2 regions of the Clostridium sp. LIBA-8841 genome follow, and region 1 is predicted to be linked to the other one. Evidence: a T-box and tRNA genes for the amino acid it is inferred to sense, from the RefSeq annotation. Region 1 holds a T-box; the other holds one or more tRNA genes.
What was found. A T-box is a leader RNA that pairs with one kind of tRNA and senses whether it is charged. The one in region 1 lies ahead of leuS (leucine--tRNA ligase), so its partner is inferred to be a tRNA-Leu.
Positions count from the first base shown of each region.

Region 1 (8,453 bases):
TGATCAAATCCTGAATTTTTATATGATACAGAGAATGGCATTTGATAATCTTTTTGACTATTTTCTTCAACAATAACTATATAACCTTCGTATATTCCAGTTTCAGCACTTCCTGGCATATTCAGAGTTGCATCTACTGTTACACTAGAATTAGGCTCTACAGTAATAGTATCTTCCATATTAACAGTAACCCCATTAGTTACCGCATCTTTCGCTCTATCACTTTCTGAATACTTAACACTTACATTATAAGTCTTTTCACTATCTGAATTATTTTCTATTGTTATAGGAATTATTTTAGATTTATCACTGGGCTTCTCTTCCTCTTTAGAATATTTTCCAAAGAAAAGTAAGCCTGTTTTATTAACAAGTTCTCTATTATCAACTCCGTCATAAACTATATTTTCAGCAGTTATATGAGTATCATCATAAACCGCTTCATAAGCATTGATTCTTCCTGCTCCTTGTTGATGAACACTATATTCATCACCTCTAAATTGATTTAGATTTTCTGATGTATTCATCATTACAGCTTTAACATCTTCTGGCTTATAATCTGGATTTTCTTGAAGTATAAGCGCAGCCACACCAGCTATATGTGGAGCTGCCATTGATGTTCCACTCATTCTTCCATAAGCAACTGAATAATCATCTACTTCTGTATTCTTATCATTCATATACTCTGGAACTGTAGAGAATATTTGACTTCCTGGAGCCACAATGTCTGGTCTTATTTCATCCGTTGTAAGAACTGGCCCAGCTGAGCTAAATTCAGTAATCTCATCTCCTTTAAGTTCTTTATCTGAAAGTTTATTTAATGATAAAGTTATAGTTCCTTCATCAGATAAATTAGCTTTTATTATTTCTCCCTCAGCTTGGTTTACAGCTATTGCATTTGCAGCCTTACTCTCTCCTTGATTAGGAATTTCATTAGCAGTAGTGTTATTCATTATAATTACATACTCTGCACCAGCATTTTTTGCATTTGTAGCCTTCTCGACAAATGTAATATCTCCTCTATCCACTAGGGCTACCTTTCCTGTTAAATCTTTCCCATTAAAGTCTTCTGCATAGCCTAAGTTACAATAAACAGCTTCATACTCTTTATTATGAGAACTTTCTATAGATTTTGAAAAATCTGTTATAACTTGATTGGCAGTTGTTAGTTTTATTCCTTCTCCAACCTCTAACTCATAATCAGCTACGATTAAAGGTGTTGTTGAAGCTCCCACTGCTATTGGTAACTGAGCAGTACCAGGAGAACCTACCGTTACAGGATTTGGACCTGAATTACCATTAGATATTGCAGTTACAACCCCTGCTAAAGAAGCATTATTAACAGCTGTTACTAACGGGTCAAATGGAGTCCCACTAGGACTTCCTAAAGACATATTAATTACATCCATTCCATCTTTAACAGACTTTTCTACAGCCGCTATTATTCCTGAAGTAGCTCCAGAACCATATTTACCAAGAACTCTATATGAATAAAGCTCTACATCAGGTGCTACTCCTTTAACTGCCATCTTATTTTCTGTATTTTCAGCCTGTCCTGCTATTGTTCCAGATACGTGAGTTCCATGAGCTGTATAATAAGCATTTCCCCTGGAATCAAACTCTGGTTCTCCACTCTCTTGCCAATCCTCATAGGTAGTTTCCATTGGATCTGCATCTCCACCTATGAAGTCCCATCCAATAACATTGTCCATATCTTGAGAATTAGCATCTCCATCTTCAGCTCTAAATCCTTTATATACATTAGTTAAGTCTGGATGATTGTAGTCTATTCCTGTATCTAAAACACCAACCTTAACTCCTTTTCCTGTTACATTTTCTTTGTGTAACTCATCTACTCCAATATGAGGAATACTATCTGCCATTTTTCCCTCTGGCTTATTAGTTATTCCTTCACTATTAGTTTCAACCTTTTCAGGTAAATCTACTTGTACTTCTACATCTGGATGTATTCTTTTTACTACTGAACAATTAAGTAGATTTTTTACTTCTGATCCTGGTATTGTTAAACTAACCCCATTGAATACTTCTTTATAAGAATATTCTATAGATGTATTACCTTTTGAGTTGTATTTTTTAGGCATAGAATTTAAAAATCCCTCAAAAACTTGATGATCTCTCTCAACTTTATCTTGGGCAAACATCTTTGCTTCTCCACTTTTATTAAACTCCTCTGCCTTTGGTGGACTTACAAATTCAACTATTACAGAAATATTTTCATCTGTTTTTGTATCAACACCATCAATAATTTTTTTCTCAACAACCTCAGCATCATCCTTTTTTAGATATGAAGAATCTAGTTTATATTCTCTAGTAATTTTAGAGTCATTACCATTTTCCTCTCTAACCGTAGCATAAGAAACTACCGGACTAACATTAGCGGCTAAGACCAATGCTAAAGAAAGCCCACACATGGACTTTACTTTCCTTTTAATCATAAAATTTCCCCCTCTTCATTTAAATCACTGATAACAATTACATAATATTTTTTCATTTTATTTAATAAACCCCAAACATAAAATGAATATTTTTATCATTTTATCAATGTAAATTCGATTATAATGTAACTCCATTCTTTTGTAAATATATTACATTTATTTTCTTAATAATATAAATTTATTATTTTTTAACTTGATCAAGTTAATTTTTTATTTATCTTTAGTAATATTTTTTCATGTAGAAAATAATATTCTTTGAAATTTATAGAAAAATAAGACTCTGTTTTAAACTAGTATTGATTTTTAGCTAGATCTGAAGAGTTATCCCCAAACCAATGTTCACATAAAACAGCGCCAAAAATAAAAAGGCTAGTAAACTTTAAAAGTTACTAACCTTTTTATAAAAATTATTAAAATTCTATTGTTGAAATTCTTCTTAATGCTTCTAAAACATCACTATTAATATTTATTGATGCTTCTCCTAATACAGCATAAACATTTCTTGCCTTTTCTAAAATATGTTTTATATCTTCATTTTCTTCGTATCTCTTATAAACTGCCACAAAATCAAAAATTATTGCAGAGGCTCTTTGGATATTATCTCTTAAATTATCTTTAAATCCTGGTGTACCTAAAGCATACTCATTTGAAAAAACTTTTGGCTCATCTAAATATATTTCTAACTTTTCTTTTACTAAAGCCATAGCATTTGAATATTCCTCTTTACAAGTTGAAACTATGCCCTTATTAATTTCTATATTTTTTTCCATCAAAATCATCTCCTTACTTATTTCCTTTGTACTCTTTACCTATAATAATTAGTATTTCTATCTTTTTTAATTATATAAAAAGATAATATAATTTTTATATTTTGATCCTAATCGGCAATAAAATATTAAAAGTTATTTAGATTAACTTTAATTCCCATTAGTAATATGATTATATCTTACAAAAGAAAAAAAGGAAATATTTATTTAAATTTTAATTAATTTTTTGTTAATGTGCACAAAAATATATGTTTTCATAGAGATTCTCTAATTAATAAATTTCAAAAATAAATGGTATCATATAAATCAATGTTATTAATCTTCTATTGTTAATATTAAAATTTTAAATAAGTTAAAACAACGAGACCTAAGCACCTAGTATAAAAATTTATTCTTTTTAACATACATTCCCTTTTATTATGAGATATAATTTAAATAAAAAAATACTTAGGTGGTGTTTAAGATGAACTATATTAAGGATATAAAAAATTATATTCCATTTAATGAACAAGAAAAAAAAGATAAAGAATTATTTTTAAAATGCTTAAATGATTTTGATGATATATTAACAAGAAATAATACAATTACCCATTTAACTAGTTCTGCCTTTGCAGTAAATAAAGATAGAAATAAGTTTTTGATGATTCATCATAATATATATAATTCATGGGCATGGACTGGCGGTCATTCAGATGGAGATGAAGATCAACTTCAAGTTGCTTTAAAAGAATTAAAAGAAGAAACTGGTGTTAAGGATGCTAAACCTCTTCTAGAGAAAGCTTTTGCACTAGATGTTTTGACTGTAAATGGTCATATAAAAAGAGGTGAATATGTATCATCTCACCTACATCTAAATCTTACTTATTTAATTGAATGCTCTGAAAATGAATCACTTACTCTTAAGGAAGATGAAAATAGTGGTGTTATGTGGATTCCTTTTGATAAAATAAAAGATTATTGTAGTGAACCTCACATGATTCCAATATATGAAAAGCTAATAAGCAAACTAGAAACTCAAACTAAATTTTAAGATAAAAAAATTAAAGCTATGTCTTAAATTCATATGTATTTTTAGATAATATCTAAAAATCCTATTTATTTAAGACATAGCTTTTAAACTACTAAATTCATTTTTAAGTTTAATTATTTATTATAAAAATTATGCAACCTTTTTAATATCCTCTTTTTGATTTCCTCGTGCATCCCATTTCTTTAAGACATAAGCTGATAAAAATGCAGCTATTAACATAACCCATATTAATGAACTTGGGAAGAATAATACTAACAAAAGTAAAGTAACTACAGCATTTCTTAAAACCGCACTTGTAAATGCAGTTGTAATTATAGTAACTGTGACAACTGGGTCAATTGAGAATATGGCTGAAAGAGCATATCCCATTGAAACTCCTGAAAATATTACTGGAAATATGTGTCCACCTCTCCATCCAGTAGATAAACAAACCTCTGTTAGGAACAATTTCACTAAACTAATTAATATAAGAATCCATACTGATAAAGTACTCCATTCCTTAACCAATTCTTTTACTTCATGTTCTCCTGAAAATAGTGTATATGGTAATAGTGTACCAACTATACCTAAAATTAGTCCTCCAATTAATGCTCTTATTATCTTATAGTTTTTTAAGGGTAAAAAAACTTTATGTAGAATTTTCCCATATAATCCATATAATAATGCCATTAAAATTCCACAAACTATTAATGGTATTATTGATACTACTTCACCAATTCCAAGACTAAAATTTCCAAAGTGAACTATAAAAGATGGTCTATTATCAATTTGCGATAATAGAATTAAAACAGCAAATCCAGCAGCTGTTGTAATTGAATAAATTATTGTTTTAATATTCTTTCTTACTTTAGAATCATCATCTTCTATTAAAGGTGTTAGTCCTATTAATGGTGCATGAAATATAAGTCCTAATGCAGCTTCCATACTAAATTGTGTTACTACACTATCGTATTTTTGTAACTCTTTGTCCTTAACAGTCCATTTTAAAACATCTCCAACTAAAGTAGAAAGTCCTCCTATAATATTAACAAGAGCAGCTTCTGGTCCTAAACTTGCTCCAAAAAATAAGGTAATTAAGGCTGATACACAGGCCTTTGGAACATTTTTATAATCTACTCTCTTGGTTTCTTTGAATTCTGCCATAACTTCTGGCATAAGTTTTGGATATTCCCCTAAATATTTTTGACATAATCCTACTAAAATTCCACCAATACTACATACTAATATTGTCCAGTATGGAAAATTAAATTTTCCAGGTAATTCATTCCATATAAAATGTATTCCTAAACTAACAATAGATAAAAAAAGCCAACTGACAGCTCCTACTATTCCTCCTAGAAATACACCATAAAGAATTAAAATTCCTAAACTAAAATATTTTTTCATTCCTAAAGTTTCTCCTTAACTAATCCTTTGTTTTGTAACATTTAATCCTCTTTATTTATAATACCACATATTAATCCTAATAATGCAAGTACTACATAATACACATCACTTGATATTCTTAGTCCAAAAAGCTCATATACCGCATTTATAAACATACGATCAAAATTAAATATACTTAATATCCAAGCAATTAATAAACCCCATAATAATCCACCTAACACTTAATTCACTCCCTATATTTACTAATATAAAAACGTCAATATTTCAAAATATGACTTATTAATCCTATCAAAGCAAAAATAACATAATAAAGATCTTTTGATACCTCTATATCAAAAACCTCATGTATTGAATTTATTACCATACTATCAAAATCAAATAAACTTAAAATCCATGCAACAAATAGACCTCCCAATAATCCACTTAACATACTCTCCTCCTTTGAAACATTAATTAACTTTAATCCTTTTAACTTAATATATTTTCTTAACTTAAATTTGATTACTTATTGAAAGTTGATTTTTAAATTAATAAAAAGAATGGACTTAATTTAGAAAAATTTGATTTCTAAATTAAGTCCATAATCTTGCTATTTCATTGGGTTTTTAGAAGTTGATGTCCATTGGTTATCTCCTGCAGTCTTTGGTTGCCTATCCTTCGCAGGAACCATGTTAGGATCAACAGTTGTTGATGTCCATTGATTATTTGTTGCTGATTTTAATTTTTTTTCCATAATTATTTTACCTCTTTCTATTTCTATTGAAGCTTAATTTTAAATAAAAATACTTCAAAAATATCTTTTGTAATTATAAATTTTTCATCCTAGGTATTTATTAGAAACTTTAATTGACTTATTTTAAACTTTTGATATATAATATATAAAAACTGAATCATTAAAAGCTTTGATTAGGAGTAGTAATATTACTTCATAGCCTAAAGAGAGTTGTGGTTTGCTGTGACACAATGGTATGAAAATATGAACTTGCCTATGAGCATATGTGTGAAAAAAAGCACATACGGGAAATCCCGTTATAATATCGAGTGAGGAAAAGAAATTTTCCTAATAAGAGTGGTACCGCGAATATCCTTTCGTCTCTTAATATTTTAAGAGACAAAGGTTTTTTTTTGTTTGTTTTTATTTGATTCTGGTAAATAATATTAATTATATAAACTTAGAGGAGGATTAGTTAATGGGTAACTACAGTACTGCCATAGATAAGAAATGGCAAGATAAGTGGTCTGAATCAGGCCTTTATAAATTTGATCCAAATAAAGAAGGTGAGAAACTTTATGTTTTAGAGATGTTCTCATACCCTTCAGGTAGCCAATTACATGCAGGTCACTGGTTTAACTATGGACCTGTTGATTCATGGGCTAGATTTAAGAGAATGCAAGGATACAATGTATTCCAACCTATGGGATTCGATGCTTTTGGTTTACCAGCTGAAAACTTTGCTATAAAAACAGGAATTCACCCACAAGATTCTACAATCAAAAATATAGCTAAAATGGAAGAACAATTAAAAGCTATGGGAGCTATGTTTAACTGGGATAATGAGGTCGTAACTTGTTCACCAGAATACTACAAATGGACTCAATGGTTATTCTTAAAATTATATGAAAAAGGATTAGCTTATAGAAAAAAAGCTCCTGTAAACTGGTGTCCATCATGTCAAACAGTTCTTGCTAACGAGCAAGTTGTTGATGGTGAATGTGAAAGATGTTCAACAGAGGTTACTAAGAAAGATCTTACTCAATGGTTCTTTAAAATAACTGATTATGCTGATGAATTATTAGATAAATTAGACGGTTTAGATTGGCCTGAAAAAACAGTTTCTATGCAAAAGCACTGGATAGGAAGATCTACTGGTTCTCAAGTTAATTTCAAAGTTAAAGATAGTGATTTAAGCTTTGATGTATTTACAACAAGAGTTGATACTTTATGTGGAGTTAGTTACGTTGTTTTAGCTCCAGAAAACCCATTAGTAGATCAAATAGTTTCAGAAGACCAAAGAGAAGCTGTTGAAAATTACAAGGAAGAAGCTAAAAAACAGTCTGATATAGAAAGACAATCTATCTCAAGAGAAAAAACTGGTGTATTTACTGGTTCTTATGCTATTCACCCACTAACAGGTAAGGAAGTTCCTATCTGGGTTGGAGATTATGTTTTAGCTACTTATGGCACTGGTGCTGTTATGGCCGTTCCAGCTCATGATGAAAGAGACTTTGCTTTCGCTGAAAAATTCAATCTTCCAATAAACAGGGTTATAGCTGCTAAAGATGGTAGCGAAACTGAGCTTCCATTCTGCGAACATGGTATATTAGTTAATTCAGGAGAATTTGATGGATTAACTACAGCTGAAGCTAAAGAAAAAATAGTTGAAAAACTAGCTTCAATGGATCTTGGAGAAAAGAAAGTTAACTTCAGATTAAGAGACTGGTTAGTTTCAAGACAAAGATATTGGGGAGCTCCAATTCCTATAGTTTATTGTGAAGAGTGTGGTATAGTTCCTGTACCTGAAAGTCAATTACCAGTTCAATTACCATACGACGTTGAGTTTGCTCCAGACGGAAAATCTCCACTAGCTAAGAGTGAGTCATTTGTTAACACAACTTGTCCTCACTGTGGAAAACCAGCTAAAAGAGAGACTGATACTTTAGATACTTTCGTATGTTCATCATGGTACTACTTAAGATACCCTGATAATAAAAACACAGAGGCTCCATTTAATCCTGAGCTAATCAACAAGATCTTACCTGTTGATAAATATGTTGGTGGACCTGAGCATGCTTGTATGCACCTTCTTTATGCAAGAT
Region 1 covers NZ_CM173488.1:961,540-969,992, reverse strand. The annotation lists gene AC2A4K_RS04120 (S8 family serine peptidase) at 1-2,453, opposite strand, end outside; gene AC2A4K_RS04115 (hypothetical protein) at 2,864-3,223, opposite strand; gene AC2A4K_RS04110 (NUDIX hydrolase) at 3,684-4,250, shown strand; gene AC2A4K_RS04105 (chloride channel protein) at 4,380-5,636, opposite strand; gene AC2A4K_RS04100 (hypothetical protein) at 5,678-5,857, opposite strand; gene AC2A4K_RS04095 (hypothetical protein) at 5,893-6,066, opposite strand; gene AC2A4K_RS04090 (hypothetical protein) at 6,226-6,369, opposite strand; T-box leader at 6,530-6,736, shown strand; gene leuS (leucine--tRNA ligase) at 6,827-8,453, shown strand, end outside.

Region 2 (8,453 bases), 1.4 Mb from region 1:
TTCAAAAAAATGGCTGGGATAGCAGGATTTGAACCTGCGAATGACGGAGTCAAAGTCCGTTGCCTTACCGCTTGGCGATATCCCAACATGGTGTACCTTAAGGGATTCGAACCCCTGACCCACGGCTTAGAAGGCCGTTGCTCTATCCAGCTGAGCTAAAGATACAAACTTGAATCAACAAAAATTATTATACATAATCATTTAAAAATTGTCAACATTTTTTTGAATTTATTTTATATTTTTATTAATACTAAGCGAATTTAATTTTAAACAATATCTTCCAAGTACTTAAATAACACAGTTTTAAATTTTTCTCCATCCTCTTTATTTTTATCAGCATTTTTACAAACTCTATACCATTCTTCTGTAGTCATTCCTATAGTTTTTTCATAACAATCTTCACAATCAGTTTGTAAGTTAGTTTCAACAACAAACTTACCTAATTCTTCAGCATTATTGAAGACTTTTAAGTATAAAAACTCATCTTTATCTCCAATCCAATTGTTATTAAATCTACTACAGAATATTTTTAATTTTCTCATTCCATTTTCAGCATTAAATCCATTTAACTTTCTTAATGCTAAAATATCATTTTTCATTTTCTCTCTATCTTCTTCTGTTGCTTTACTCTTTACTATAGAGATAATTTTTTCTACATCATTTGATGGAATTTGTGTTACTAATTTTCTTTTTCCTTCAACCCATTTATAATAAGCCTCTGGCATAAAGACATATTGTATAAACTGTATGAGGCTATTAAAATCAGGTACCATTACCCAAACATTTTGGAATCCAACATGTCTATTAAATATTACATAATGTAGATATTTTGTGTCTTTAGTTATAGGTTCATCTTTGAACATTCTTCCTTTTAGGGTTTCATTTTTTCTTATTAATTCACCCCAATACTTCTCGGGATTTTCTTCTTTTTTTAATCTTTGACGAAATAAGTTACGCATCTTAAAACCCCCTTTATATATTTTATAATTTAATTATATTGCTAACTTTTTTTAACATCAAAGTGTAAAAAATCCTAAATTTCTTTATATACCCTCATATCTATTTAAAAAAGCTCGCTTATATTGATTAAACTATTTTTTTATGCTATTTTATTACTATAAATGGGTATATCAAAATTAAGGAGGATTATATGTCTTATTGTTGTGAGATTTGTGGTGATTACGCTGATGTTCATCACATAGTTCATAGAGCAGAAGGTGGTCTAGATTTCAAACTAAATTATAAATATTTATGTAAGAAACATCACCGTTCTAAAAATGGTCCACATAGAGATAAGTTTGTAGATTTAAATTATAAACTTGAAATGCAGAATAAACTTAATGAGCTTTTTATAAAAAGTTTTTATACCGGTAATGATATAAAAACTATGCTAGGGCTTACACCAGGTTCCTTAAAAAAATTAACTAAGAACCTAAAGCGTTATAAAGAAGGATATTCTAGAGATGAATTAATATTTAATCTCATGGGCAGAAAAGTTTATTCAGAAGAATATATAGAAGATTTCATGTTGCAAAAAGCAATAAGTTGTATATAAAATGTGCTGTATCAAAACTATTAATTTAATTTTAGGTTTTGATACAGCCTTATTTTTTTATTTCTCTAATTATTTAATATTCTTAAAGAAATAAACTCTATTTCGAATTTATCTATAACCTTATCTTTATTTAAATCATAAATTTCTATTTCACTCCATCCTTCAGAGTTTGAATTTTTTCCAAAATTCATTGAGACTAATGATAAATCACCTATATTTAAGAAACCATCATCATTTAAATCTCCCGTTAATTCATTTATCTCTAATGAATCAAATATAACTTTAGCATCTTGAAGAGCTCCTATATTTTCTTTCATTTTTCCTACAGCACCTGTATTTAAACATTCTTCTGCCTTAATTAAAGCATCATTTAAAAGTCTTTTAGCACCGTAGATATACTCTCCAACTTCATATCCTTCTTTGACATTATCACTTAATATTTTATATTCATTTATAATAGAATCTAACTGTTCTCTAACTTCTTCAAATATAGCATCACCTGGTGTATCTAATGAAAAACTACAAGTTAAACTATTATAATTATATATTCTTAAATCCTTTAAAATTTTCTTAGCAATTTCTAGATGTCCCCTATGATTTGGATTCCCCTCTAAGAGCCAAGATTCTCCAAGCCATTCTTGATTTTCATTTAATTTTCTCCAATACTCATAGTGATCTATTAATAATACTTCTTCCTCTTTAGCTACTTCCCTTATAACTTGCACATAATCCTCTATATTCTTTTCATTCTTAATTGGTGTTTGTAAAACTGGTACGGCTCCTATTTCCTCAGTTCTATTAACTATTGAAATTAAATTGGCTTTAAATTCTTCAGGAGTAATGTTTTCATTGCCTCCAATCATAATAAAAGTAGCTTTAGGATTATATTTAGTGGCTAAATTATCAAAATTACTTAATAAATATTCAGAATTAGCATCTTCTACAGCGGAGTTCACCATAAACTTTTCTCTTTTAGCCATACTTCCACCATTTAACTCCCAACGTACTCTTTCTTCCAAATACTCTACATAATTCTTGTAACCAAAAGTATCTCCTTTTCCAGTAGTATCATCATCACCCAAAAATACCCAAGAGACTTTTTCATTTTCATTTATTATCTTTATAATATCAACTAAGTTTTCATTTAAATTCTCCTTAGTTGATTTAATCAATTCCTCTTCAGACAAATTATTATCATATACATCTATATAAGATATATCCCCATAATAGAACCATTCACCAGAAGTTTTATAATCTAAATTTCTTCCTACATTTAAGGTATTTGCTTCTGTTACAGTATTAAAAAATCCTTTATTTGAATCACTGTGAATCATTTCTCCATCAACATATATTTTAGTTCCACTTTCACTTACATCTACTGCAACTGTATGCCACATTCCATCATTATAACCTCCTCTTGAGGTAGTTATATTACTTTTGAAAACCCCATTTTCTCTTGCTGAAAAGTGAATACTTCCATTATTTATAGCTAAAGTAACATTACTAGCATCATCTCTAGAATCAGAAAGACTTAAAATAGTTTGAGCATTTCTATTATTCTCAACTTTAAACCTAGAGACTATAGTTCCTTTTCCTAAATTACTGACCTTATTCAAATCTTCTGACTTGTCTATAAAATCATCATTAAATTTCTTATCTAGATTATAATTGATTAAACTTTCTTTTCCTTCTATGCCTTCATATTTAGGGTAATATGTTGTATCTACACTCCTTCCAAAATCATTTTCTATTTTTATTGGATAATTTAAATTACAGGTATAACTATCATCCTCAAAAATTTCTAGTTCCTTAAAAATAAGCTTAACCATTTCTAAATGTCCTTTTTCATTTGGATGAATTGAATCATTCAAAAATTCATTTTTAATATTAGGATTTTCTTTCTCTAAATCTTCCCAATGTTTATAATGATCTATTAAGGTAACATTTTTATCTCTTGAAATCTCTCTAACAGCATCCATATAAAGTGGAAGACTCTCTCTATTAGAAGACATTCTTATTGTGTTACTTGTCTGAAGAACTGGTATAGCTCCTCCTTCTCTTACTCTATCAACAAGCTCTCTTACATTTCTTTTATATTCATCTAAAGGAACCATTTGATTAGATGAATCATTCATACCAATCATTATAAAGACTATATCTGGATTATATAAACTAACCCAAGTATCGAATCCGTTTATTATATTTCTAGTGGTGGCACTAGAAACCCCAGTATTAAAAACCATACTATCCTCTTTAGTAACTCTATTTATACTTTCTCCTTTTAATCTTTCACTAAAATGTTCTGAGTAACTTCTGTATCCTTTTGTATGCAATGGGCCATGAGTTATACTATCTCCAGTAAATACTACGTTTAAATCCTTATCTCCTTTTAGCATTTTAATTAACTCTTCCTTTTCTCCCTCTGGTTCCGGGTTAGATTCTTCATTTACTTCACTTAAAGCTAAACACTCACTGGAACTTAATGCCGTATCAAAAACTTTTATATTTGATATCTCTCCATTTAAATACCATTGTCCATTCTGATTTTCACTGGTTAATATTCTACCTATATTTAAATTATTTGGCGTATTTACTCCATTAAAAAAGCTCATGTTAATATTATTACCAGTAGAATATAACTTACTTCCGTCTACATATAACTCTGCTCCATTCTCTCCCCCTATATTCACAACAAGTCCATGCCACTTTCCATCATTATAATTTCTATGTGGCCACTCAAACCCTAGCTTTAATTGTCCATTTTCTCTGACTTCATATCGAATTCGACCTGTATTAGTTATACCAACAAATAATCTACTATTAGAATCATTTTTATCACTCATAGAAAATAGTGTTTGCCATGTATTAATATTATTTGCCTTAAACTTAATAGCTATAGTTCCCTCTGTTAAATTTTCAATCTTCCCTAAGTCTTCTGTAATATCTACATAGTCATTAATACCATTGAAGCTCTTATTTAATTCATAGTCTAATTTAGGTTCTTTAGTTTCAAACTCTTCAATTATGTTATCTTTATTTTCATTTGCAAGCACAGATACATAATTTGAAAATATGCATGTTCCTCCAATACATGTAGCTAATAATAAACTTATGGCTTTTTTCTTCATAGATTTCTCTCCCAAACAAAAATTTAATTAGTTGTATATCCTCTTATATCCTTATTCTTAAGAAAAGACTAATATACTAGAAAGTTTAGGTTACCTTTTTATCAGGATTTATTTTAACAAATTACTTATACTCAAAATATTTCCTGTATAAAAAAAGACTTTTATTCCAAATTTGGAATAAAAGTCTTTTAATTTATTATATTAAACGAAAAAAGCAACTGAAATATCAGTTGCTTTATATGGAGCGGAAGACGAGACTCGAACTCGCAACTTTCACCTTGGCAAGGTGACACTCTACCATTGAGTCACTCCCGCATATTTAATTGGAGCGGGTACCGGGAATCGAACCCGGGTATCCAGCTTGGAAGGCTGGTGTTCTACCATTGAACTACACCCGCTTAGTGGTGCAGGTGAAGGGAGTCGAACCCCCACGCCGTAGGCGCTAGATCCTAAGTCTAGTGCGTCTGCCAATTCCGCCACACCTGCAAAACTATGTTTTAATTATAATATTTTTCAAACTCTATTTCAAGTTTTTTTTGTAAATTATTCTCTAAAAACTTTAATTTAAATGTATCAATTGTATAACTTTGATTATATAATATTGAGATACTAAGTTGTTCTTATATTTTACAAACTCTAAGAATTTTTAATTAAGTTTTATTTTATTATTTTATCCATTGACATACAAAACCAATAAACTTATAATCTAAAGTAAATATTATAAATCTATTAACACAATGAAGAGACGAGTAAACTTTGGTACATTTTCAGAGAGAAAGTACATTAGCTGCAAGTACTTTTAAATGGAATTAGTTGAAGACTACCTCTGAGTGACTCTAATCCAGTCCGTTATAATCACGTTACGATTAATTTAAGTGGTACTTTATTTAATATTACTAAAGTACAATTTGGGTGGAACCACGGGAATATACACTCTCGTCCCTTTTCTATATAGAAAAGAGACGAGAGTTTTTTATTTTATATGAATGATAAATAACTATATGAAAAACATAATTTTGAAAGGAGAAATTGATATGATAAAAATTACACTTAAAGATGGTTCAATAAAAGAAGTTGAAGCTGGACTATCAGTTTTTGAAATAGCTCAAGGCATAAGCCAAGGTTTAGCTAGAAACGCATGTTGCGGTATAGTAAATGGAAAAGTTGAGGATTTAAGATTCATAGTTAATGAGGATTCCAACTTAGAAATCTGTACTTTCGATTCTAAAGAAGGACAACACGCTTTTAACCATACAGCTTCTCATATACTAGCTGCTGCAGTTAAAAGATTATTCCCTCAAGACAAATTAGCTATAGGACCATCAATAGATAATGGATTCTATTACGATTTTGACACTGAGAAACCATTCACAGCTGATGAATTAAACAAATTAGAAGATGAAATGAAAAAAATAATAAAAGAAAATCCTGAAATAAAAAGATTTGAGCTTCCAAGAAATGAAGCTTTAGAACTTATGAAGGATGAACCTTACAAAGTTGAACTTATAAATGAATTACCAGAAGATGAAATAATCTCATTCTATCAAATAGGTGATTTCGTTGATTTATGTGCTGGTCCTCACTTAATGAGCATTAAGCCAATGAAGGCTGTTAAATTATTAAGATCTACAGGTGCTTACTGGAGAGGTGACGAAAGTAATAAAATGCTTTCAAGAGTATATGGTACTGCTTTCCCTAAAAAAGCTGAATTAGATGCTTATTTAGAAGCTTTAGAAGAAGCTAAAAAAAGAGACCATAACAAATTAGGAAGAGAACTTGGAATATTCACTACTGATGAAAATGTAGGTCAAGGTCTTCCACTATTAATGCCAAAAGGTGCTAGAATCATTCAAACTCTTCAAAGATGGATTGAAGATGAAGAGCAAAGAAGAGGATATGTTTTAACTAAAACTCCTTTAATGGCTAAAAGTGATCTTTACAAAATATCAGGACACTGGGATCACTATAAAGATGGAATGTTTGTTTTAGGTGATGAAGAAGTAGATAACGAAGTATTTGCTTTAAGACCAATGACTTGCCCATTCCAATATGCAATATACAATGCTACTCAACACAGTTACAGAGACTTACCTGTAAGATTTGCTGAAACTTCTACTCTATTCAGAAACGAAGCTTCAGGAGAAATGCATGGTCTTATAAGAGTAAGACAATTCACTCTTGCTGATGGACATATAGTATGTACTCCAGAGCAATTAGAAGATGAATTCAAAAACACTGTTGACTTAGTTAAGTATGTTATGACTACTTTAGGAATAGCTGATGATATTACTTACAGATTCTCAAAATGGGATCCAAACAATACTGATAAGTACATCAATGATCCTGAAGCTTGGGAAAATACTCAAAATATAATGAGAGAAATATTAAATCACTTAAATATAGATTTCACAGAAGCTGATGATGAAGCTGCTTTCTATGGTCCAAAACTTGATATTCAATTCAAGAACGTTCATGGAAAAGAAGATACAATCATCACTATCCAAATAGACTTTGCTTTAGCTGAAAGATTCGGAATGTACTACATCGATAAAGATGGAGAAAAGAAACGTCCTTACATCATTCACAGAAGTTCAATCGGATGTTATGAAAGAACACTAGCAATGCTTATAGAAAAATATGCAGGTGCTCTTCCAACTTGGATAGCTCCAGTTCAAGCTAAAGTTCTTCCTCTTTCAGACAAATATGCTGATTATGCAAATGAAGTTGTTGAAGAATTAAGAAGAAGAGGCGTTAGAGTTGAAGCTGACCACAGAGCTGAAAAAATAGGATACAAAATAAGAGAAGCTAGATTAGAGAGATCTCCTTATATCTTAGTAGTTGGAGAAAAAGAAGCTGAAAACAGAGAAGTTTCTGTAAGAAGCAGAAAGAATGGTGAAGAAGGTGCTATGCCTTTAGATCAATTAGTAAATAGAATAGTTCTTGAAATAGCTAACAAAGAAAACTAAGAACTTTCAAATCTATAAAAGACTTAGTTAAACAAAAAGAACTTGGATAATTTATTCCAAGTTCTTTTTTGATTTATTACATATTAGAATTTGCTATCATCTATGCCTTCTAGATACGAATCTACTACTCCAACTATACTTTCGACACATCCGTTTTCAAATGGTGATTTTAAGTTGGCGTATTTTAATAATCCTAGGAATGTTTTTGTTCCACCTATATTACAAAGATTTAAATAATCTTCCCACGCTCTTTCATGGTTTTCTCTATCTTTTTTCCAGAATTGAAGTGCGCATATTTGAGCTAATGTATAATCAATATAATAGAATGGTGATAGGAATATGTGATTTTGTTGGAACCACCAACCACCTCTTTCTAAGAAATCACACTCATCATAGTTTTTATGTGGAAGATATTTTTTCTCTATTATTCTCCATGCATCTTTTCTTTCTTTTGGTGTAGCCTCTGGATTTTCATATACAAAGTGTTGGAACTCATCTACGGTTACCCCATAAGGTATAAATTTAATTGCATCTCCTAAATGATAGAACTTATATTTATCTGTATCTTCTTTAAAGAATAAATACATCCAAGGCCAAGTAAAGAATTCCATACTCATTGAATGAATTTCACAACTTTCCATAGTTGGCCATTGACATTCTTGCATTTCTATCCAAGAACTTCTAAAGTTTTGGAATGCATGTCCTGCTTCATGAGTTAAAACATCTACATCTCCTGCTGTACCATTAAAGTTTGAGAATATAAATGGAGCTTTATAATTAGGGAAGTTTGTACAATATCCACCA
Region 2 covers NZ_CM173488.1:3,444,840-3,453,292, forward strand. The annotation lists tRNA gene AC2A4K_RS15280 (tRNA-Gln) at 11-85, opposite strand; tRNA gene AC2A4K_RS15285 (tRNA-Arg) at 89-165, opposite strand; gene AC2A4K_RS15290 (hypothetical protein) at 267-959, opposite strand; gene AC2A4K_RS15295 (HNH endonuclease signature motif containing protein) at 1,151-1,555, shown strand; gene AC2A4K_RS15300 (GDSL-type esterase/lipase family protein) at 1,621-4,683, opposite strand; tRNA gene AC2A4K_RS15305 (tRNA-Gly) at 4,924-4,998, opposite strand; tRNA gene AC2A4K_RS15310 (tRNA-Gly) at 5,008-5,081, opposite strand; tRNA gene AC2A4K_RS15315 (tRNA-Leu) at 5,086-5,169, opposite strand; T-box leader at 5,412-5,630, shown strand; gene thrS (threonine--tRNA ligase) at 5,718-7,649, shown strand; gene AC2A4K_RS15325 (M3 family oligoendopeptidase) at 7,733-8,453, opposite strand, start outside.
Region 2: it has a tRNA-Leu gene. The T-box ahead of leuS (leucine--tRNA ligase) is inferred to sense a tRNA for this amino acid. The anticodon was not compared.